DNA from 2 places in the Anaerosalibacter sp. Marseille-P3206 genome. Region 2 is predicted to be linked to the other one. Evidence: riboswitches for the same ligand, from Rfam matches in the RefSeq annotation. Region 2 holds a riboswitch; the other holds the start of a gene.
The links. A riboswitch is a leader RNA that binds a small molecule or an ion and turns the genes downstream of it on or off. The one in region 2 is predicted to bind S-adenosylmethionine.
Positions count from the first base shown of each region.

Region 1: another riboswitch for S-adenosylmethionine. It lies ahead of BQ9840_RS03840 (methionine ABC transporter ATP-binding protein); the one in region 2 lies ahead of metK (methionine adenosyltransferase).

Region 1 covers NZ_FUHM01000002.1:517,765-529,361, forward strand. The annotation lists gene BQ9840_RS03795 (magnesium chelatase subunit D family protein) at 1-74, opposite strand, end outside; gene BQ9840_RS03800 (ATP-binding protein) at 64-1,107, opposite strand; gene BQ9840_RS03805 (adenosylcobinamide amidohydrolase) at 1,480-2,625, opposite strand; gene BQ9840_RS03810 (SPFH domain-containing protein) at 2,700-3,644, opposite strand; gene BQ9840_RS03815 (TPM domain-containing protein) at 3,664-4,467, opposite strand; gene BQ9840_RS03820 (hypothetical protein) at 4,464-5,492, opposite strand; gene BQ9840_RS03825 (PspA/IM30 family protein) at 5,560-6,234, opposite strand; gene BQ9840_RS03830 (MetQ/NlpA family ABC transporter substrate-binding protein) at 6,357-7,169, opposite strand; gene BQ9840_RS03835 (methionine ABC transporter permease) at 7,183-7,824, opposite strand; gene BQ9840_RS03840 (methionine ABC transporter ATP-binding protein) at 7,825-8,568, opposite strand; SAM riboswitch class I at 8,687-8,785, opposite strand; gene thiM (hydroxyethylthiazole kinase) at 8,833-9,621, opposite strand; gene thiW (energy coupling factor transporter S component ThiW) at 9,611-10,126, opposite strand; gene thiC (phosphomethylpyrimidine synthase ThiC) at 10,153-11,466, opposite strand; gene thiE (thiamine phosphate synthase) at 11,463-11,597, opposite strand, start outside.
Region 2 covers NZ_FUHM01000002.1:1,698,972-1,710,568, reverse strand. The annotation lists gene flgK (flagellar hook-associated protein FlgK) at 1-464, opposite strand, end outside; gene BQ9840_RS09505 (four helix bundle protein) at 519-881, opposite strand; gene flgK (flagellar hook-associated protein FlgK) at 1,058-2,467, opposite strand; gene BQ9840_RS09495 (flagellar protein FlgN) at 2,470-2,943, opposite strand; gene flgM (flagellar biosynthesis anti-sigma factor FlgM) at 2,959-3,240, opposite strand; gene BQ9840_RS09485 (TIGR03826 family flagellar region protein) at 3,323-3,733, opposite strand; gene BQ9840_RS09480 (ComF family protein) at 3,757-4,425, opposite strand; gene BQ9840_RS09475 (SF1B family DNA helicase RecD2) at 4,435-6,648, opposite strand; gene BQ9840_RS09470 (YvrJ family protein) at 6,740-6,883, opposite strand; gene BQ9840_RS09465 (DUF2922 domain-containing protein) at 6,901-7,119, opposite strand; gene BQ9840_RS09460 (DUF1659 domain-containing protein) at 7,151-7,372, opposite strand; gene BQ9840_RS09455 (sigma-70 family RNA polymerase sigma factor) at 7,418-7,975, opposite strand; gene metK (methionine adenosyltransferase) at 8,159-9,346, opposite strand; SAM riboswitch class I at 9,408-9,515, opposite strand; gene BQ9840_RS09445 (COG2426 family protein) at 9,607-10,080, opposite strand; tRNA gene BQ9840_RS09440 (tRNA-Pro) at 10,291-10,367, shown strand; gene BQ9840_RS09435 (tRNA lysidine(34) synthetase) at 10,507-11,220, shown strand; gene BQ9840_RS09430 (phosphodiester glycosidase family protein) at 11,243-11,597, shown strand, end outside.

The DNA.
Region 1 (11,597 bases), 1.2 Mb from region 2:
TTTATAAGTAATGCTTTTTTTAGTTTGTCTTGTCCAACTATCGCTGAAAATGGATAGACATATCTACTTTTCATCTCCATCGCCCCTAATTAATTCTTCAACTTTTGAAAATTCCATTACTCCTTCTTCAAAAGGTCTTCTTCTCATTCTATGAGGAAGTACGAGGGACGCTGCTTCCACCATGTGTTCACTTTCTACTTCCAGTTTCCCATCAAAAGCTGCTATAGTTTTAGCAGTTTTTATCATACTTATATCTGCCCTATGGCCATCAACTCCAAGTTCAATACTAATCTTTGCTGCAGTTTTGTACATATCATCATTACATTTTACATCTTTTAACATTTTCATTGCATTAAGCATCTTATCTCTTAGTTTGCTTTGCTCTTCTTCCCATTTTAGTGCAAATTCTTCACTATCTTCTTCATATTCTAATCTTCTCTTTATTACTTCTACTCTACTTTCTACATCTCTTTCTCCTACTACATCTACTACCATTCCAAATCTATCTAAAAGCTGTGGTCTTAAGTCTCCCTCTTCTGGGTTCATAGTACCAACTAATATAAATCTTGCTGGATGAGTGTAGGAGATTCCTTCTCTTTCGATAGTATTTACTCCCATTGCAGCAGAGTCTAGAAGAACATCAACTACGTGATCATCCAAAAGATTTACCTCATCAACATAGAGAATATTTCTATTTGCCATAGCTAATATACCTGGTTCAAATTTCTTTTCTCCCATTTTTATTGCATGTTCTATATCAAGAGTTCCAACAACCCTATCTTCGGTTGCACTTACTGGTAAGTCAATAACCTTCATCTTTCCTTTTTTCTTTGATAATTCTTCACCCTTTTGGTGGTTTTCAAAACAAGAATCGCACATTGTACTTAGATCATCAGGATTACAGCCAAAAATACATCCTTCTACTTGATCTCTTTCAGGTAGAAGTTCTGCAAAAGCCCTTACAGCAGTAGATTTAGCAGTTCCCTTCTCTCCTCGTATGAGAACTCCTCCTAAGTTTGGATTTATAACATTTAGTATCAATGCCTTTTTCATAGTTTCTTGACCTACTATTGCAGTAAATGGATATAATCTTTTTTTGTTTTTCATATATAATTGCTCCTTTCGCCGATTTCCCTAATATCTCTAAAGAGATGGCTAATGCTTAAAATATTCCATTTTTAATCCAAAACCATAATATATTGTTTTTTTAATATTGTCAATGAAATGGGAACTATTAGTTAAAAATTTAACATTATCTTACTAACTATACTAAAAGCTGCCTTTCTAAGAGAACAATCTTGTGATGAAAAACCACTATCGCTATTATTCATGAGCACTCTAGCAGGACAACCCTTAGGACAATATTTTTCATACTTACATCCTTTCCAGTATTCATCTTTGCTATTTTTTCTGCTTTCTCCAAGAAAATTACCTCCAAAAGTAAATCATTCATTAAATAGTTCATCAATTTCTTTGAGTTTATCCTTCCAAGTACTTGTCTTTAATACAAAATTTCCCTGAAATTACTGCTAAAACTTCTATAAGCTTGTCTATCATCACCTCAACTACATCATCAATTGACTTTTTTTTAATATTATCTAATAATGGTTCTTTCATATCTATATTAAAAATATCTATTATTCTTTTTAAGATTATTTCTCCTTCTTTTGTTACTTCTCTTGTAGATAAGAGTTCCCAGTCTAATTGATCTAATAGATGAACATAAAGAGAAGTCAAAGTAACCAACTCATCTATTGTATCTATTGTATGAAGATTATGTATGAATTGAGGTTTCATTAAGATTTCTTCATACTCTGTTACAATATCAATATACTTATCCCAAATAATATCTTCATTTACTCTAAATCGCTTTGTTCTTCTTAACACACTGTGTTGAAGTTTAGGAGATAATCCAGTTTGAAAAAAGAGAGCTTCTTTTACAGCTGCTTTCACTGCAAGACCTATTAGTTCACCTAGTTTTGTATGTTTTCCTGCCTCTGTTAATTTCACTTTAGATTTACTATTAGAAACAATAATAGTACCATCTGTTCCAGAACCAGTGGCAATTCCTCTTGAATATTTGCTTCCTTCTAACAATTCTTGAATAGCTGCAGTTTTTGCTTCAGTACATGTAACAACTGCTCTTGTTATAGCACCAGGTGTTAAATCAGCATCTATTACTAATATAATATTTATAGTTCCTGCTTTTATTGTTTCAAACTTTCCTTGGTTCTCATATAAAGTTGTTGGATCTCCTACTCTACCAGCATTTACTTCAATTCCTCCAGTAACTATTGCTGTTACTGTAATATCCCTATAACGTTCTGTTTTTATAGATACATTGTCCATTGAGGCAGCAGTTGAAATACCAGCGGTTTTTTTAGGATTTAGTCCCAATTCCTCTGCTACTAAATACATATGCTCTTCGTATGTTGGTGCTTTTAGTTTGCATTCCATTCCTGCTCCAGGATTAATATCGTGATTGAAAACGGAATTCAAATCTTCTCTATATCCACCATTGAATGGTGATGTACTTATGACTTTCCTTTTACCTTCAAATGTCACAACAATACTTTTTTTATATCTATGGACCTCATCACCTGTCGACAATCTATATAACATCATTGTTTTTTCCCCCATCTGCAAATAGAAAAACCCTCGTTTTCACGAAGGGTCTTCCTCTTCCATTATTTCTAGAGTTATACTAACTTTTGCCCACAATTAGGGCAGAAATTCGCTTCCCCTGTTTTTTGCCCACAGTTTGGGCAGAAATTAGGCTTTGCATTATTCTCTTTATTAGGTTTATTCATATTTTCCATCATCTCTTTAGCTATATTCATTCCCATCATCATTCCAGCCATATCAGAGGCAGCTCCTCCACCTTTTACTTTGCCAGATGATATTCCATCTACCATTGATACCTGTTGATATCTATTGAGATCTCCAATCATACTGTGGGAAGCATTTTTGTTGATCATTTCTTGGATTTCTTCTGGATAATTAAAGCTCATAACATTAAATCCTGTTATTGTCATTCCACTGTCTATAATCTGCATATCTAGATCTTCCTTTATGCCTTTTGAGATTTCAAAAGCATTTGCTTGAAGATTAAACATATCCTTTCCTTCTTTAGAAATCCACTTCATAAGAAGTTGATCTAGAATAGAAGTGATCCTTAGTTTGACATCTTCAACAAGATAAATATTTTTTACTCCTGCAATTTTGTCTATTAAGGCAATATAGTCATTAACTTTAAAATTGAAAGTACCATTTGCACGGATTGGCATTCCACCAGGAAGTTGTGGAGTTGGGATATTAATAGCATTCTTAGTACCCCATTTAACTGTGAATTCCTTTGTATTTACAAATAATACTTCTGCTCTCATGCCTGTATTGAAACCAAATTTAAATCCCTTTAGTGTTGATAAGAAAGGTATTATCTGAGATTCTATGTCGTATTCACCTTCGTCTTTGAATATACCTTCAATCTTACCTCCATTTAAAAATATTGCATCTTGACCAGGACGTATTATTAATTTACTTCCTTTTTTTATCTCCTTATTTGACCATTTCCAAAAAATCATATCATCTCTAAACTCTTCCCATTCAACTACATTTGCAAATTGTTTATTAAATAGACCCATATTTTATCATTCCTTTCTATTAGAAACTACCTCTACTACCACTATGTGAGTGGCCACCACTTGTAACTCCACCTCCACCACCGCTACTACCTCCACTATTGTGGTTGTCATCTGATGGTTTTCTGTGTTTTGTGACTGAAGTTCTTATGTAGTTATCTCTTCTATCAATTACTCTGGAATTACTAAAATCTCTATAAGTTCCTTCATTAACTGTTATTCTGCCACCTGAGTTAAAAGCCATTATACCAACAGATATTCCCGCTACTATTAGGGAAACTATTATTTGAAACCATGAATTAAATATTATATTATTTGGATTCACTCCTGGCCTTATGCCCATATATTTATAGGAAGTCTTAATAAATGTATAAAATGCATCATGATAATTACCACTTGATAAATCCGGGGTTATCTTTTCACGTACAAGTGAACATCTATCATTATCTAAATATTCTTCGCCACGATAGAATCCCGCAACATACACTTCTCTATGTTGCATATCTATTGTTAAAATAGCACAATTCCCATGGGGTTTGTCATATCCTAAAGCTTTTTCATCATAAAAGTCTTCCATATATTTTACTACATCTTTTCCACCTGTATCATCTGTAGTCAGTATTATAATGTCTGTATTTCTTTTTGAGCTGTATTTTTCAGACATTTCTTCAAGATTAACTATTTCTTCATCTGTTAATAATCCTGCAAAATCGTAAATTCTCTGCTTTGTTTTAGAAGCAGCTATAGCTACATTGATTACAAGAGGAAATAATAAAAATACTATTATAAATAATGGAATTAATTTTATTTTTATTTTGTTTTTCAATAAAATCCACCCCCCATAATCAAAGCAATCAACTTAAGTGTTATAAATGTTATACCAGCAATTCCACTAAACCAAGTAGCAACTTTAGCATAACTTATAGGAGGCTTACCAACAACCTTACCAGTTTGGCCATTCATTGCAAAGGTATGTTCTTGTTTGTCATAGTCATAATATACCATCCAAACAGGAAGCAAAGTATAATAAGCATGTTTTTTACTAGTGTCTATATGTTTGCTATTATATCTAACTGAAGAATAGCCAACAATAGTTGAATTTATATAGGACTCAATATAATTCTGTATTTTGTTTTTAGCTCTAGGTAAAAGTTCTCCTTCATCATAATTATATTTCTCTGCAATGTATCCTGCAAGATATGGAGTTTTGAACTCTTTTAGACCGTTGTACTGATATGGTTCTAATTTATCCATGAGAATATCATTCATTTTTTCAGAGGCATCAACTGGTACCTTTATGTAGTTTAAATTGATATCACGATATATATCATAGTATCTAGTTTCTGTATATATATAGTCGCCTCTAGTATATGTTCTAACTTTGGTTCCAACTGCACTTACTTGAACATTACTATTTAAATCATATAGCCAAAATGGAACATATATCCCAGTTATATTCTTTATTCTATCTGCGGTCATAAATCCCTTTGGTGTAAGACGGCCATTTTTACACCATGACTTAAAGGCTTGCATAGCCTGATCTTTGCTTATGGTGAAAGGAATAATTTTTGCTGGAGCCATCTTGACAGATAATCTATCTCCAAGCACAACTCCTGCTCCACAAAAGCTACAAGTCGTAGCAGTTGTATCACTATCTGTCATGATTACTGCTCCACAATTTTTACAATGGTATTCCTTTGCTTCATCTTCTGAAAATGTAGTTGTTATGTATTCGTCAGGAAAATCTTCTATATTATCGTATCGTCCACAACTATGGCAATGTAATTTCCCCGTTTCACTATCAAAAGCCATATCACCACCACAGTTTGGGCATTTATAATGTATTACCACTATTTCACCCCTTTCACAAACTAGTATAAGGGCTGTAGAAAATACTACAACCCTTATTAAAATCAACTTATTTGTTTAACTTTTCCTTAAGTTTAGCTAGTTCATCATCTACATCTGTATTATTACTATCATATTTTTTAGTCAAATCTTTTATGTCATCTTTTGGACCTTGATTTAGCTCTGCCATTGCATTGGCTTCATCTAAAACTCTATTTGCCTTTTCTTCCATTCTATCAAAAGCTAGTATAGAATTATTAGCACTATTTACAGATGAACCAATTTTATTTATTCTCTCTTGGGTCTTTGCTACGGACATTTTGCCTTTAATCATAGCCTTACGTGCATCCAATTCACCGATGTCTGCTACAAGTTTATCATGCATTTCTCTCATTCTTGCTGAATTGGAAGAAGCTAAATTATATGCTTCTTGTAGTTCAGTTTCTTTTGTTGTTAAATTTACCTTTCTCTCTAAAAATTTTCTAGCATCATCTTCATTGCCAGCTTCTAATGCTTTAACAGCATAGTTCTCCATCTTTTGAATTTCTGCCGTACATTCATCTAATGCCCTTTTTGATCTTTGTTCTTCTGCCATAATAGATGCAGTTTCAGCTTTTACATTACCTAAATCACTATTTAGATTTCTTAAACATTGATCAATCATCTTCTCTGGATCCTCAGCCTTATCTAACAATGCATTAATATTACTTGACATTATATCCTTAAATCTTGTCAAAATGCCCATATATATACCCCCTCTTGTATTTAAACTCACTCTTGTTTTAATAATATCATCAACTATCTATTATATACCACTTTTATATATATAATATCTAATTTTTTTATGAGTTTCAATTAAATTATTTTCTAGAAAGCAGGTATTACTCCTCCATTATATTTTTGATCAATAAAATCTTTAACCTTATCACTTTGAAGGGCTTTTAATAATTTTTGTAATTTTTCTTCTTTTTCTTCTCCTTTTCTAACTGCTATAATATTTGCATAAGGAGAATCTTTGTCTTCAAGAATCAATGCATCTTTTGTAGGAACAAGTCCTGCTTCAATGGCAAAGTTTCCGTTTATTACCGCAGCATCTACATCTTTTAATATTCTAGGTAGTTGAGCTGCCTCAAGAGGTTTGAAAACTAAGTTCTTAGGATTTTCCACTATATCTTTTTCTGTTGCTGATAATCCAACCCCTTCTTTTAACTTTACAAGATTATGCTTTTCAAGTAATATTAAAGCTCTTCCTCCATTAGTGGGATCATTAGGTATCGCTACAACACTACCTTCACCTAATTCCTCAATTGATTTGTATTTAAAAGAATATAATCCCAATGGCTCTATGTGAATCTTCCCAAGTGATACAATATCTATTTTGTGCTCAGTTGAAAATTCATTCATATATGGTTCATGCTGAAAAAAGTTTGCATCAATTTCTCCTTCAGCTAAAGATAAATTTGGTTTTACATAATCAGTAAATTCTACTATTTCAATATCTATTCCTTCCTCTTTCAAATCCTTTTCTATACATTCAATTATTTCTTTATGTGGAACTGGAGAAACACCTATTGTTAATATATTTAAATCCTCTGTAGTACTTTCTTTTTTTTCACAAGCTGTAAATACTGAGATGCTTAAAACTATTATTAATATTGATAATATAATATTCTTTTTCACTTTTATTTCCCCCTTATTTTTTGTTTATAGTTGCTGATATCTTGTTGCCAATTAGTTGTATTCCCTGTACTAAAATGATTATTATTACTACAGAGACAATCATAATATCAGTTTGAAATCTATATAGTCCAAATCTAATAGCTAAATCCCCTAGGCCACCGCCTCCTATTGCTCCTGCCATTGCTGAATAGCCAATCAAATTTATTATTGTCAGTGTAATTCCCATGACTAATGAAGGCATAGCTTCAGGAATGAGTACTTTAAAAATTATCTGAGGTACTGTTGCCCCCATAGACACGCTAGCTTCAATCACTCCATTATCTACTTCCTTTAGTGAGCTTTCAATGATCCTTGCTACAAATGGAGCAGCTGCAATTGATAATGGTACAATTGTAGCTTTAGTTCCAATGGTAGTTCCCACTATTAACCTAGATATTGGAAATACTAGTATCATTAGAATAATAAAAGGAAATGATCTAAGTATATTGGTTATACCATTAAGTATTTGGTTTAACAGTGGCTTGTCCCATATACTATCTTTTTCAGTTATTGTTAAAAGAATACCTATAGGAAATCCTAGCAATAAGGAAAATATGGTAGAGAAAAAAACCATATATAGAGTTTCAAATAGTGATGGAATGATTAAATCTAACATTTATATCACCTCCAATCGGATAAATTCTTGTAAAGTCTTTGTTTTTGGATTTGCGAATATCTCTTTAACTGTGTTTTCTTCTATGATCTTCCCATCTTCAATGATTGCAACCCTATCACAAATATCTTTTATTACCTCCATTTGATGTGTTATAAGTACAATAGTTAGTCCAAATTCATCACGTATTTTACATAGAAGTTCTAGAATTGATTTCGTAGTCTTTGGATCTAATGCTGATGTCCCCTCATCACTTAAAAGTATCTTAGGATTGTTAGCAAGGGCCCTTGCAATAGCTACTCTTTGTTTTTGGCCTCCACTAAGCTGAGAAGGATAAGCATGTTTTTTATCTTCTAGTTCCACATATTTTAAAAGAGTATTAACTCTTTTATCTATTTCATCTTTGCTTAGCTTTTCTAATTCTAGGGGAAAAGCTATGTTTTCATATACGGTTTTAGAAGAAAGTAGATTGAAATGTTGAAAAATCATCCCTATTTCTTTTCTCTTTTTTCTTAAATCATTTTTATTTAATTTAGTTACCTCTATATTGTCCATTATTACTTTTCCAGTAGTAGGTTCCTCAAGTCTATTTAAACAGCGAATCAAAGTGGATTTCCCGGCTCCACTTAGACCAATTATGCCAAATATCTCTCCTTTATTAATTTCAAGGTTGATGCTATTTAAGGCATATATTTTTTCATTGTTATTGTTTTTGTATACTTTTGATAGATTTTCTACATGTATCAATGTACTTCACTCCTTTAATTAAATATCTAGTTAAATTGTCATATATACAAAAAACCTCTTTCGTGAGGTTTTTAAACAATAAAAAAACCTCTTCAAGAAGAAAGAGGCTATATATCCTCTCTCATCTCTCGGTAAACACCGCAGGAATTAGCACCTTGTACAAAGTACAGGCTGCTGGGTTTCATCGGGCCAGTCCCTCCACCACTCTAGATAAGAGTTTTCGTATTCATTTTTTAACTTATTTGATATTGTATAACGCAAATCTTATTTTGTCAAGTAGGAGCTTGCACCTATAGCATCAAATAGATTTACTTTAAAGCTACCACATCCTCCACCAATATCTGTAGTTTTTTTATAAGCTATGTCTCCAGCTGTGTTTAATGATGAAATACCTGCTACTGCTGCTTCTAACATGTTATTGGTAATTGTTGAAAACACTCCTACTAAAGCTGTTCCCATACATCCAGTTCCCGTAATTTTCTTTAACATTTTATTGCCATTTGATAGATATACGGTTTTGTCAAATTGACTTATTACATCTATTTTTCCTGTTACTGCTACTACTGAATTTGTTTTCTTTGAAAGAATCTGTGATATTCTTGTTATTTCATCTACGCTATCATTATCTCCTGAGTCTACTCCTTTGGAATTTGCCTCAAGTCCGCATATGGTTTTAATCTCTGATTGATTTCCCTTTATAATGGATACATGAATATTTTCAAATATTTTTCCTACTATGTTTTTTCTGAACTCTGACACTCCAACTCCTACTGGATCTAATATTACTGGAATATTTAAGCTGTTTGCTTTCTTTCCAGCTAATATCATTGATTCAACTATATTTTCTTCTATTGTACCAATATTTAATACAAGTGCTTTAGAAACAGAAACCACTTCTTCCACTTCTCTAGAATCTATAGCCATAATAGGAGAAGCACCAATGGCAATAACCACATTGGCGCAATCATTTCTTGTAACACTATTGGTGACAAGGTGAACTAAGGGCTTTTCTTCCCTTATCCTATTTGATAGCTTGTAAATATCAGCATTCATTACTTTTCTCCTTATTTATTTGAGGTCTACCATATTTTTCTATAACCTTTGATAATACAACAGCTATTATACTTCCACCAATACTACTTAAAATAAATGGATATACAAAAAATAACGCTACTACATCTTTTCCCATTACAAACTTTGCTATAGGAAAGGCAAGCAATCCTCCAAGTATTCCTGTTCCAAACACTTCTCCTATAGCCGTTAGATAACAATTCTTAGTTTGTCTAAAAATAAGTCCTGCTAATAGCGCTCCTATCATGCTCCCTGGAAAAGCTAAAAGACTTCCTGTACCTAATATATTTCTAATTAGAGATATGCAAAAAGCTACAGCTACACCATAAAAAGGCCCTAGTATTGTTGCAGATAGAACATTTATAGTATGTTGAATTGGGAAACACTTTGAAACTCCCACTGGAATAAATATAACATTTCCAAGAACCACTCCAATAGCAACAAACATAGCTGCTATTGCTAATTTTTTGGTTTTATTATTATCCATTATAATCCCTACCTTTTTACAAAATTTTAGTCATCATTTCTCAAGATATTTATATCTTTACCGTCCAAAATTCTATTCATGTTTCTAACAGAACACATTTTTCCACACATAGTACAACTGTCTTCATGTTCAGGTGTTGATTCCTTTCTATATCTTCTAGCTTTTTCATCATCTATAGCTAGCTCAAACATTTCTTCCCAACACAATCTTTGCCTTGCCTTACTCATTTTTAAATCCCATTCTTTGGCTGAAGGAATTCCCTTAGCTATATCTCCTGCATGAGCTGCAATCTTAGTTGCTATGATACCTTCTTTCATATCATCTAAATCTGGAAGTCTTAAATGTTCTGCTGGAGTTACATAGCATAGAAAATCTGCCCCACTGCTTGCTGCAATTGCGCCGCCTATGGCACTTGTAATGTGGTCATACCCTGGAGCAATATCAGTAACTATCGGTCCTAATACATAGAATGGTGCTCCATAACATAGTTTCTTTTCAAGTAACATATTTGCCTCTATTTCATTTATGGCTAAATGACCAGGGCCTTCAATTATAATTTGAACATTTCTTTCCCACGCTCTTTTGGTAAGCTCTCCTAATACTATAAGCTCTTGTATTTGAGGTCCATCAGTTCCATCTTCTATACTTCCTGGTCTTAGTGCATCACCTAGACTAATAGTTACATCATACTCTTCACAGATATCAAGAAGTTCATCAAAATATTCATAAAATGGATTTTCCCTATTATTTAATTCCATCCAAGCATAAAGTAAGGATCCACCCCTTGATACAATATTTGTCACTCTTTTAGTATTTTTAAAAGCTTGAGCTGTTCTTCTATTCATACCTGCATGTATTGTTAAAAAATCTACTCCATCTTCAGCATGTTTTCTTGCTACATCTAAAAATTCCTTTGCTGTTATTTCCTTTAATTCTTTGTCATAAAAACCAACTGCATCATATATAGGTACAGTTCCAATCATAGCTGGAGAAATCTCAACTAATCTTCTTCTAAATTCTTCAGTCTTTCCAAAATTACTTAAATCCATAATGGCTTCTGCTTTCATATCAATTGCTACTTTTACCTTATCTAATTCTTTTTCTATATCATTACAATCTTTTGATATTCCTAGGTTTACATTGATCTTAGTTTTAAGACCTTCTCCCACACCTTCTGGATCTAGAGATTTATGGTTTTTGTTTGCTGGTATTACTATTTTCCCTTCAGCAATACCATTTCTCAAAACTTCTACATCCATATGTTCTTTTTTTGCTACTATTTCCATTTCTCTTGTAACAATGCCTTTCTTTGCTGCATCCATTTGCGTTGTATAATTCATTCTTCTTCCTCCTTTAATATTTCTCTTATTGATTTAACCTTTTCACTCATACTGTCTGCACTTGTCAATTCACTGATCATGGCATAATATTGTCCACCATGTTCTTTAACACTTGCTATGTTTTCTTCTTT
Region 2 (11,597 bases):
AGATTTTCTAGTCTCTTTGCTGTTTCATTTATATGTTTTGTAAGTGCTAGAGAAGCTTCTTTTACTGGCTGTCTATAGGAAAAATCAGATGGATTTTTTGATAGTTCATTTATAGATGTAAAGAAATCATCTAAATATTGTCTAAAACTACTATTAGAAGGTTCTCCAAATAATTTTTCTATTTCCATTAGTTTTTCCTTTTTTACTTCCCATTCTCCTTTTGGAGCATTTTCGTTCCAATATTTAAAGTCCACATAGGAATCTCTTATCCTGACTACATCATATATTTCTGTTCCTGTTCCTAAGAATCCTATTCCTGGTAGGTTCATAGGATTTGTGGCTCTTTGTTTTGCAACTTGTCTTGAATAGCCTTCTGTTGTCATATTTTGTATATTATGATTTGTAATGTATAATGCTCTTTGACTTGCTAGAAGTCCTGAAACTGCTGTATTGAATCCAAACATATATTTACTCCCTCCGGTCGTAAAAATTTTAAATTTTAAATTGTGAATTGTAAATTATTCTGAATTGGACTTAGTTGTTATTAATATCTTTGTTAATATACTTATTAATTCATCACAGTCCTTTATAATACTATTTGCGTAGTCTTCTTTTAGTTCCCCACTGTCTTTTAATAATCTAAGCCAATATCTTGTTTCAAATGCTTCTTTTTGTGCTATTGACAGCTTATGTATGAAATCTTTTCTACTTTGTGCAGAACATGCTTCTTCTATGTTCGCTCCTATACTTGTACCACTTCTTAACACTTGATTAGATAGCACATATTCCCTTTTTTCATTAATTAAATACTTGTTCATTTTTACAATTCGAAGAGCAAAATCATAACTTTTATCTCTAATAATATTAGCTATTTTTCTCACTCCGATCTTATTTTCTCCTTTTGGTCGAAAAAATGTTAAATTGTAAATTTTGAACTGTGAATTATGGTGCAAATACAAATTAAGCTAAAGCTTAATTTGTATTTGGTTGAATTTATTCTTTTAATTTAAAATTTATAATTTACAATTCACAATTGGAAGATAAAATGCTTTGCATTTTATCTTCCCACTATTCCCATTCTATTTACTATGTTTTCTACCATCTCATCTATGGCGTTGACTACTCTGGAGTTGGCTATGTAGGAGTGTTGATATTTTAGCATGTCTGCCATTTCTTCATCTAGGGATACTGCTGAGATGGCACCTTTTCTATCTTCTATTTGTTTTATGAGTATTTCTTGATTTAGTGTAATACTTCTTGCTTTGTTTCTTTCTACACCTAGGGTGGATATTATGTCTCTGTAAAAATTATCGAAAGTCATATCCTTTAATTCTTTATTAATCTCATCTCTAAGTTTCAGTATATCTTTGATGTTCTCTCCATCTCCCAATGCTCCAGACTTGGATACTGCTATTTTGTTGAAGTTTCCTAGTTCTGGATTGACTCTGATATTGGCTGCATTGATTTCTCCACCTGAACCTATGAAAAATTCAATCTCTTCATTAGTCTTTCCATCCCAATCCAAACTTTTTCCATTCTTGTGTACCTCATTTATCTCATCTGCCATAGTCTTAACTAACTCATTCAAACTCTTCCTATACTTTTCCACAGCTTCATCTCTTGCATCTATATATCCGCCAAGTTCTCCTTTTCCTTGTAAATCAATTTTCTCATTAGTGTCAGACCAATAGATGTTTCCATAGCCTTTATTGTCTTTAACAATTTTTAATGGATTCATATAGTTTCCGTTGATTAAGTCTCTTCCATTTAGAGAGATTACTACTTCTCCAGTGTATTTTTCATAATAGGTGATAGGGAGTTTTTCAGATAGTTTGTCCAACAATTCATTTCTACTATCTCTAAAGTCATTTGCTCTTATATTTTCTCCCTGTCCTTCTCCTAGTTTTATCTTTTCATTAAAAAACATTACATCTTCTAAAATATTGTTTATTTCATCTACTTCATTTAATATCTTTTTATTTAGATTCAGCTGAAGATTGTCTAGCTGAGTATCTATATGATTTACAGTTTCTACAAAGGCTACAGCACTTTCATGGACTAGACCCCTCATTGTAATGCTATCTGGCTTCTGATATAGTTCAGACCAGCTATCCCAAAAATTTGACATTACCTTTTGTAGTCCACTGTTGGTTTGTTCGTTGAATATCATTTCTACCTCGTGAAGTACATCACTAGTAGCACTCCAATATCCATGTATCTCCATTTCTCTTCTAAGTCTCAAGTCAATAAATTCGTCACGAATTTGCCTGATTTCTTCTACATGGACTCCTGTACCCATTTGCATATTTCCAACTTGAGTTGTTGAATACCTATTACTTGCATGTATGGCACTTTGTCTCACGTATATAGGGTTGTTGGAATTGGAAATATTGTGAGATATTGTATCTAATGCTTTTTTGTTTGCATATAATCCTGATATAGAAATATACAGTCCTCCAAATGACATATCTACACCTTCCTATCAAATAAGCTATTATTGCTTTTCATATTTCCCTCTCCTTTACTATAGGTAGAAGGAGTTTGTACGCTTGTTAGTAAGTTTAAATTAAACTCAACCCAATCTATATTGTCTGCTAAAAGTTGACTATTTAATTTGTTTTTTTCATCTATTATCTCTATGATTTTATATAGTTCTTCCCCTAGTTTTCCTATGTCTTCCTTTTCATCTTCTGGAAGATTGGATATGATAATAGAAAGAGAGGTGTTTGTCTTTAGCCCCCAACTGTCAAGAAGCCTTTCCCTCTCTACTTCTAATGTTCCCACTCTGTTTATTAGCTCTTGTTCGACTCTAGTTATTCTCTCTAGAGTTTCTAAGTCTTCATCTATCAATACTTGAGTCTTTTCTTCTGTAATATCCTTTAAATCTATGAGTGTTTTTAGCTGCTGAGTTAAAACAGCTTCTAATTCTTCTTTAAAAGTCAAAATATCACCACCATATTAAGCTCTTTTATCAAAGCTAATATTTCCCATCATCTTCTCTACTATTTTTTCACCATCTACTTTATAAGTTCCTGTTTTTATCTCATGCTTAATCTTCTCAACTTTATCTTTTCTGATATCTGGAATATCTTTTAGGCTATTGACTGCATTTTGAAATTCAATTGCCTTTTCTGATAATTTCAATTCATCCTTTTTTCCATTGCCTTTTGCTAATTCTGTTTTCTTTATGTTTTGAGTATTATACACTTGAAGTATTTTATCCACTTTATTAATTTTCATAAAAACACCCCATTTTTCCTTTCTTTTCTCAATACTATTATCGGAAACAATGGGGTATTACTTTAATATTTTATTTTTATTATTAATTACGTCTTCTATCCTTGACTCCAAGCCTTTGTTTTAGTTCTCCAGTATGAAGTTCGCTTGGATCTTTTCTGCCACCTATGGCTTCTCTCATCTCTTTTTGCATCTCTAGAGTACATTTGTCACAAAATCTCCCAGTCTTAATAGGCTGTCCACATCTTTCGCAAGCTAAGAATATATTGTTGTCTCCTTTTATTTCTAATCTACCTTCTTTTAGGAAAGCAATTATCTTTTGAGTATCTACTCCTGTCTCTTCAGATACTTCAGTTATATTTGCATCAGGATACTCATCTATATATTCTTTTATAGTTTGAAAATCCTTTTCATCTTCTCTCCTACATTTTGGACAGATCTTAAAATTATCATATACATAAATATTACCACAACGTGTACAATTTCTTACATCCATCAAATCACCTTCTTAATTTATTATTATCTATTTTTCCCAGAGGTAATTGCCAAGGCATAAACCTTCTTACCTCCAGATTCTAACAATACTTTCCCACATTCATTTAGTGTTACTCCTGTAGTAATTATATCGTCAATTAGAAGAATTTCTTTATCAAAAAATTCATCTTCATATTTAATTTTAAAAGCTCCACTAATATTTTCAAGTCTTCTACTTCTTGATAATTTGTTTTGAGCCATAGTGTTTTTAGTTCTCACTAGATTTCCCACTGAAACTTTGATATCCAGTGATTGTCCTATATATTGAGCCACTAGTTCTGATTGGTCAAATCCTCTCTGGGCCTTTCTTTTCCTATGTATTGGGACATAGGTTATTATATCTATATTTTTAAAAAGCTCTACACTTTCAATGCTTTGTTTTAGAATTTCACCAAAGGTTTTATATAGATAACTACATCTATAGTATTTGTATTTATATATTTTTTCCCTAACATATTCATTGAAGAATAGTGAATATATCCCGCTTTCTATATAGGGAGAGTCAATATTTATCTCCTTGTTTAGAAACTTAAGCTTATCTATACAATCTTGGCATAGAAAGTATGGAGCATCTACTTCTATTTTTTCTCTACAAAAAAGGCATATATTATTATCAGGGAAAAGCAAACTATTGAGCCCATCAAATAGTCCCATAATATCCTCCTAAAACATAGTGAATATCTGCCTAAGTTTGTTGTCAAGGCCGGAGTATCTCTTTGCAATCCTATTGTTTTTGATCATCATATAAAGATATTTTTCTTGCCCTACAAGTACTACTAATTGTTTTGCTCTTGTAATGGCGGTGTAAAGTAGATTTCTCGTAAGTAACATTGGTGGACCCCAAGATATTGGCATGATGACTACTGGAAATTCACTGCCTTGACTTTTGTGAACTGTAGTAGCATAGGCTAGTTTTAATTCATCCAGTTGTTTGAATTCATATTCTACTTCTTTTTCTCCATCAAATAGTACCTTAACTATTCTATCTTCTTCATCTATATGAGTTATAAATCCAAAGTCACCATTATATACTCCTTCTCCTTCTTCTATTACTCTATTATCATCATATATTTTCCACTCGGTAGTGTAGTTGTTTTTTATCTGCATTACCTTATCTCCTACACGAAATAGCTCATTGCCCATCTTTTTTTCTGCTTTTCCATAACCTTTGGGATTGAGTATTTCTTGTAGATGCTTGTTTAGGGAGTTTATACCCACTTCTCCTTTTTTCATAGGAGTAAGCACTTGAATATCTGCCAATGAGTCATATCCATTGAAGTTAGGAAGTCTTCTATTGCATAAATCCAATATAGTTGAAACTATTTCTTTGGGATCACTTTTGGGAATAAAGTAGAAGTCCTTGTCTTTTACGTTTAAAAATGGAGGTTCTCCCTTGTTAATCCTATGAGCGTTTACTACTATCATACTTTCTTCTGCCTGTCGAAATATCTCATCTAGCATAACTACTTTTACAATTCCACTGTCTATAATATCTCTTAGTACATTACCTGGTCCTACAGAAGGAAGTTGGTCTATATCTCCTACAAATACTACTCTTGTCCCTGGTATGATAGCCTTCATGAGATGATTCATAAGAATAATATCTACCATAGAAGTTTCATCTATTATGACCACATCTGCCTCTAGGGGAGTGTCTTCATCTCTGCCAAAGCCCATTTCTGCTTCCATAAAGGAATATTCTAATAGTCTGTGAATGGTCTTGGCTTCTCTGTTAGATGCTTGACTCATCCTCTTTGCAGCTCTCCCTGTAGGTGCAGCCAATGCTATGGTTAAATTTTCCCTTTCGAATAGCTGTATTATGGCATTTATAGTGGTGGTCTTCCCTGTTCCAGGGCCTCCTGTTATTACTACCATTCCATTTTCTACAGCTTCTTTAATGGCTTCTTTTTGTTTAGCTGCAAATCTTATTCCCTCTTCTTCTTCAATTTTTTCTATTCCCTTTTCTATATCTATATTCAATGAGTCCAACTCAACTCTAGAGAGTTCTACTATTTTCTTACTAACATTAGCCTCTGCTCTGTAAAAGGGCATATAGTATACTAATATCTCTTCTTCTCCATTTTCAAGTTGGATTTCACCTTTTATGGCCAAGTCTCTGATGGATTCCTCTATAGACTCTTCTTCTACTTCTAGCATTTCTTTTGACTTATTCAATAGTTCTTTTTTTGGTACAAAACTGTGACCACTGCCTGCATAGTCCATTAGAATAAATTTTATTCCTGCGTTTATTCTATAGGGGGAGTCTTTTTCAATTCCCATACTTTGAGCTATTTTGTCTGCTGTTTTAAATCCTATGCCAAATACATCTTCCGAGAGTCTATATGGGTTTTCTGAGATGATCTTTACTGTTTCATTTCCGTATTTCTTATATATTCTCACCCCATAGGATGGGCTGATGTCATATTGTTGCAAGAATATCATTATTTCTCTTAGTTCTCTTTGTTCTTGAAAGGCTTCAAGGATTTTTTCTATCTTTTTGTCTCCGATTCCATCTATCTCTTTTAGCCTTTCTGGATTCATTTCTATAATGTCTATGGACTCCATTCCAAATCTTTCAACTATCTTTTTTGCAGTTTTGGGTCCTATGTAGGGGATGAGTCCTGATGAGAGATATTTTTCTATACCGTTTAGTGTAGCAGGAACTACTGTAGAGATGTTTTCAATTTTTATTTGTTCACCATAATTAGGATGATTCATCCATTCCCCCTCTACCTTTATGGTCTCTCCTATATTTACAAAGGGAATATAGCCAACTATGGTGACTACATCATCTGTTGACTCTAATATGGCTACAGTATATCCATTTGTCTCATTTCTAAATATTACTTCTTCTATAGTTCCCTCGATGCTTATCAAAACAATTCCTCCATTATCCTTATCATTATGATAATTATACCATAGAAAAAAACCCTTGACTTATATTTGCTATAATAAGTCAAGGGTTTTTTTAGTTCATGCTAGCTATTGTTTTAGATAGCTCATTTATGCTTTTAGTGAGTTCATTGAGTTTTCCTTCTATTCTAACTAGAAGATATATTGAAATCACTATTGGAAAGCCTAAATTTGCTATTTGAGTATATAGATTTTCCATGATGGTCTCCTTTTACACTAAATTTCCAAATCTTCAACTGTAGTTTTCACTAGTCTAGCCCCTACTGTGGCAACCATGCCACCTCCATCGTAGTTGAAAATATTTTTAGCAACTAATGTATCCATTGCTGTTTTCACTTCTACTCCGGTTAAGTCAGCTTTTGGCTCATCTACAGATAGGGTGATTTTTTTGTCTGCATTATTTTTGAAGATCAATTCTAGTTTTGACTTTTCCATCTGCTCACCTCCTTTTAACTATTTTTAACTATTACTCTTCTGATAGATAAACTTCCTCAATCTTTTTCACTTTTAGTAGTGCTTTTTCTTGAAGACCAGCTAGGGTTGTTCCTACTGCATAAATGTCTTCATTTGCTGCATCTACTTTTACTTTAGAGAAAGTTTTGCTTTTGATGATTTGCTTATCACCTTTCATTCCTCCGTCTAGTTCTAGCTTCAATTTTCTAGCTTCTCTAGTTTCTTTAACTGCCATGTTATCACCTCCTTATACTCTTTATATAGAAGTGGAAGATGATTTTTACCATTGGCAATTTTTTAAACATAGTTCTAGGGCTCTGGTTTTGGTATTTACTACTGTTCTGTAGCTTATACCTAGTTTTTTGGATATTTCACCTATGGACAGTTCATCTATATAGAATAATATTAAGACTTCTCTTTGCCTTTCTGTTAGTTTAGACAATGCATCTATTAGAGATTCATTTGATTCCTTCATTAGATAATCTTCTAGGGGGTTTTCTTCTCCTTCTAATAGTTCTATTAATTCGACTCCATCTTCTCCTAATGTTTCATTTAGAGAAAAAGTCTTCTTTTCTTTGTGTTTATTTAGATATAGAAATTTCAACTTAACTTTTATATATCCTAAAAAGTTCACACCTCTGTTTTCATCATAGTCAACTATACATTTTAGTATCTCCTCATAGCCTTCTTGGATTAGGTCTTCATACTGGCTGTAGTTGTTATAATACCTCTTTATTGAGCTTATGATTAGGGGATTTAGCTTTTGTAATAAATTTTGCTTTGCTAGATTGTCTCCATTTTTACTTAATATCCTCAAATCATCTATTTCTTTGTACATAGTTTTCCTCCAAGGAAAGCTAGCTTTCGTTTATTACCGGTAGTTAGATATTACCTCAGAAAATAGAATAAAAAAAAAGCAGAATGACGCCTTTTCATCATTCTACTTTTTAAGAAATTCTTCTTTTCTATTCTTTTTTTGTTAGAATTGTACTAATTCTGCCTATGTTTTACTTAGAATTAGTTATTTTCCTAATCCTTCACTTCTTAGTGTTTCTGCTTTGTCAGTTCTTTCCCATGTAAGATCTAAGTCAAGTCTACCAAAGTGTCCATAGCTTGCAATTTGTTTGTATATAGGTTTTCTTAAATCTAATTTGTCTATAATAGCTGCAGGTCTTAGGTCAAAGTGTTTTCTTACTAATTCTTCGATTCTATTGTCATCAATCTTTCCAGTTCCAAAGGTATCAACATAGATGGAAAGTGGTTTAGCTACTCCTATAGCATAAGCAAGGCCTACTTCACATTTGTCAGCTAATCCTGCTGCTACGATGTTTTTAGCTACATATCTTGCAGCATAGCAAGCTGATCTGTCTACTTTTGTTGGGTCTTTTCCTGAAAAAGCTCCACCACCATGTCTACCATAACCACCATAGGTATCTACTATTATCTTTCTACCTGTAAGTCCAGCATCGCCCATAGGTCCACCTACAACAAATCTTCCTGTAGGATTTACATAGTATTTAGTGTTTTCATCTAGCATATCTTCTGGAACTATCTTTGATATTACTTCTCTTATGATATCTTCTCTGATAGTCTCTAATTCTACATCTGGACAGTGTTGTGATGAAACTACTATACTTTCAATTCTCACTGGCTTGTTGTCATGGTATTCAACAGTTACTTGAGTCTTACCATCTGGTCTAAGATATGAAAGTGTGCCATTCTTTCTCACTTCTGTAAGTCTTCTAGATAGTCTATGTGCTAAGGATATAGGTAATGGCATAAGTTCTTCTGTTTCGTTGCAAGCATAACCAAACATCATACCTTGGTCTCCAGCACCTATTTTATTGTATTCATCTTCTTTATTTTGTTTGTGTTCTTGAGCTTCGTTTACTCCCATAGCGATATCTGGTGATTGCTCGTTTATTGATGTAAGAACAGCGCAAGTTTCTCCGTCAAATCCATATTTTGCCCTTGTATAACCGATTTCTTTTACAGTTTCCCTTACAATATGAGGAATGTCTACATAACAATTTGTAGTGATTTCTCCTGCTACCAATACCATTCCAGTAGTAACAGCAGTCTCACAAGCTACCCTAGCATAAGGATCTTGTGCTATTATGGCGTCTAATATGGCGTCTGAAATTTGATCACAAACTTTATCTGGGTGGCCCTCAGTAACTGATTCTGATGTAAATAACCACTTTTTCATTAAAAGTACCTCCTTAAAATTTAAAAGCCTTTTCCAAAAGGAAAAGGCAATTTTTGTCATTACCTCATCTTCCAGAATTAATATTCTGTGGGATTTAGCACCGTCACAGCTTCACCTGTGGGTTGCCGGGTTTCATAGGGCCCATTCCCTCCACCACTCTTGATAAGGCATCAAGATTTTTATTAATTTAGACTAATTTTAACATAAGTTTTGTTTTATGTCAACAAAAGATAAAGGACAGTGAACCTGTCCCCATGTCCCTAAAATACGGCTATTATGTTAGAGCTTAATGTATATACTATGATTCCAGCAGCTATTACCCCAGATATTATGGATGTTAGTGCATTTTTGAAGTCTATTTTTAGTAGTGTTGCAGCTATGCATCCTGTCCAAGCCCCTGTAGTTGGAAGGGGTATTGCTACTAGTATGAATAGACCAAATATAGAGTATTTCTTGATTTTATCCCTACTTCTTTTTAGGGTTCTTCTCTTTACCCATTGGATTGTCTTTGAAAAGAGCTTGGTGTTTTCTAAATAGTTCATTATTGGTTCTAATAGCTTAAGCAAGAAAGGTACTGGTATAATATTTCCTATGATGCTTAAAACTGTACTTTCCCATGGAGTAAAACCCATGGTTATCCCTAGAGGAATTGCTCCTCTCAATTCAGAAAGAGGCATAGCAGCAACTAGCATTACCATTAGTTCTTCCTTTATTGTTTCAAATATTTCAATCATTCTGCACTCCTCCTTTTGGCTATTAGTTAATTATATTCTATGTATTATTATAAATACCTTTATTGTTTTAAAAATAATTTAAAAAAATGAGAAAAAGTTAGATTAATGTAGATACAACGAGAAACATCAAATATATTACGGTTTTTGGCCTATTTTGATATGTTGCATATAAAGAGAAAATCCCCTATACTATAATAGTCGACGGGATGACGGGGTGTAGCGCAGTTTGGTAGCGCACGTGGTTTGGGACCATGGGGCCGGGGGTTCGAATCCCTCCACCCCGACCATCGAAAGAGGATTGATTAATTTCAATCCTTTTTTTATTTTTTGATTATTGCCTTTGTCAATGTATTGTAATGTATTTGTAACCTAATTGATATATTTAAATTATATAATGAAGATAGTTTCTCTATTAGAAGGGTTGGTATGATGAAAAAAATACTAGGATGTATGCGAAGAGCTATACAAGATTTTGAATTAATTGAAACTGGAGACAAGATAGGGGTTGGATTGTCCGGGGGAAAAGATAGTATGGTTCTGTTAAAAGCCCTAAAACAGTATCAATCTTTTAGCCCAGTGGATTTTCAATTGGAAGCCTTTACTGTGGATTTAGGTTTTGATGGATTTGACACTGATACCATTAGGTCCTATTGCAATAGTTTAGACGTACCATTGAATTTAAGTAAAACTAGAATAAGTGAGATTGTTTTCAATGTTAGAAAAGAAAAAAATCCTTGTTCTCTATGTGCTAAAATGCGTAAGGGTGCCATTCACAATGCACTAAAGGAACGAGGATTCAACAAATTAGCATTTGCCCATCATTCAGACGATGCATTAGATACACTTTTCTTAAGTATGTTATATGAAGGAAGAATCAGTACCTTAAAACCCCTTACCTATCTATCTAGAAAAGATATATATTTAATACGTCCATTTCTATACCTATCAGAACAAGATATAATAGGAGCCATCCAAAAATACGATATACCTGTAGTAAAAAATCCTTGTTATGTAGACAAATTAACCAAAAGGGAACATGTTCACAACCTTCTAACAGAGATATATAAAGAGGTTCCTGGGTCTAGAGAAAGACTCCTTACATCTTTAAAGAACGAGGATGGTTTAAACCTTTGGTTTTAATATTAAGTGAGGTGAAGAAAATATGAACAAATTTATTAAAAAATTTGCAGTAAGCTTATTAGCTCTCTCCATTATACTAAGCAGTAATTTGCTTCCATTCGCTAAGGCAAGTAATGCACAATCTCTTCCCTTTGTCATCTATGAAAATAAAGATTCTGAACATCTTTCAAGCGGAGTAGTACATGAGCATGTACAGAGGTTTACTGCAAAAGGTTGGTGGAATATAAATGTACTTAGAGTGGATTTACAAGATGAGTACACAGAAGTAAAGGGACTATTTAGCAATAAGGGAATCTCTAAAAGGGAAAAAGTAAGCACTATGGTAAATGAATCAAATGCAATTGCAGGAGTCAATGGAGACTTTTTCAATTATAAAC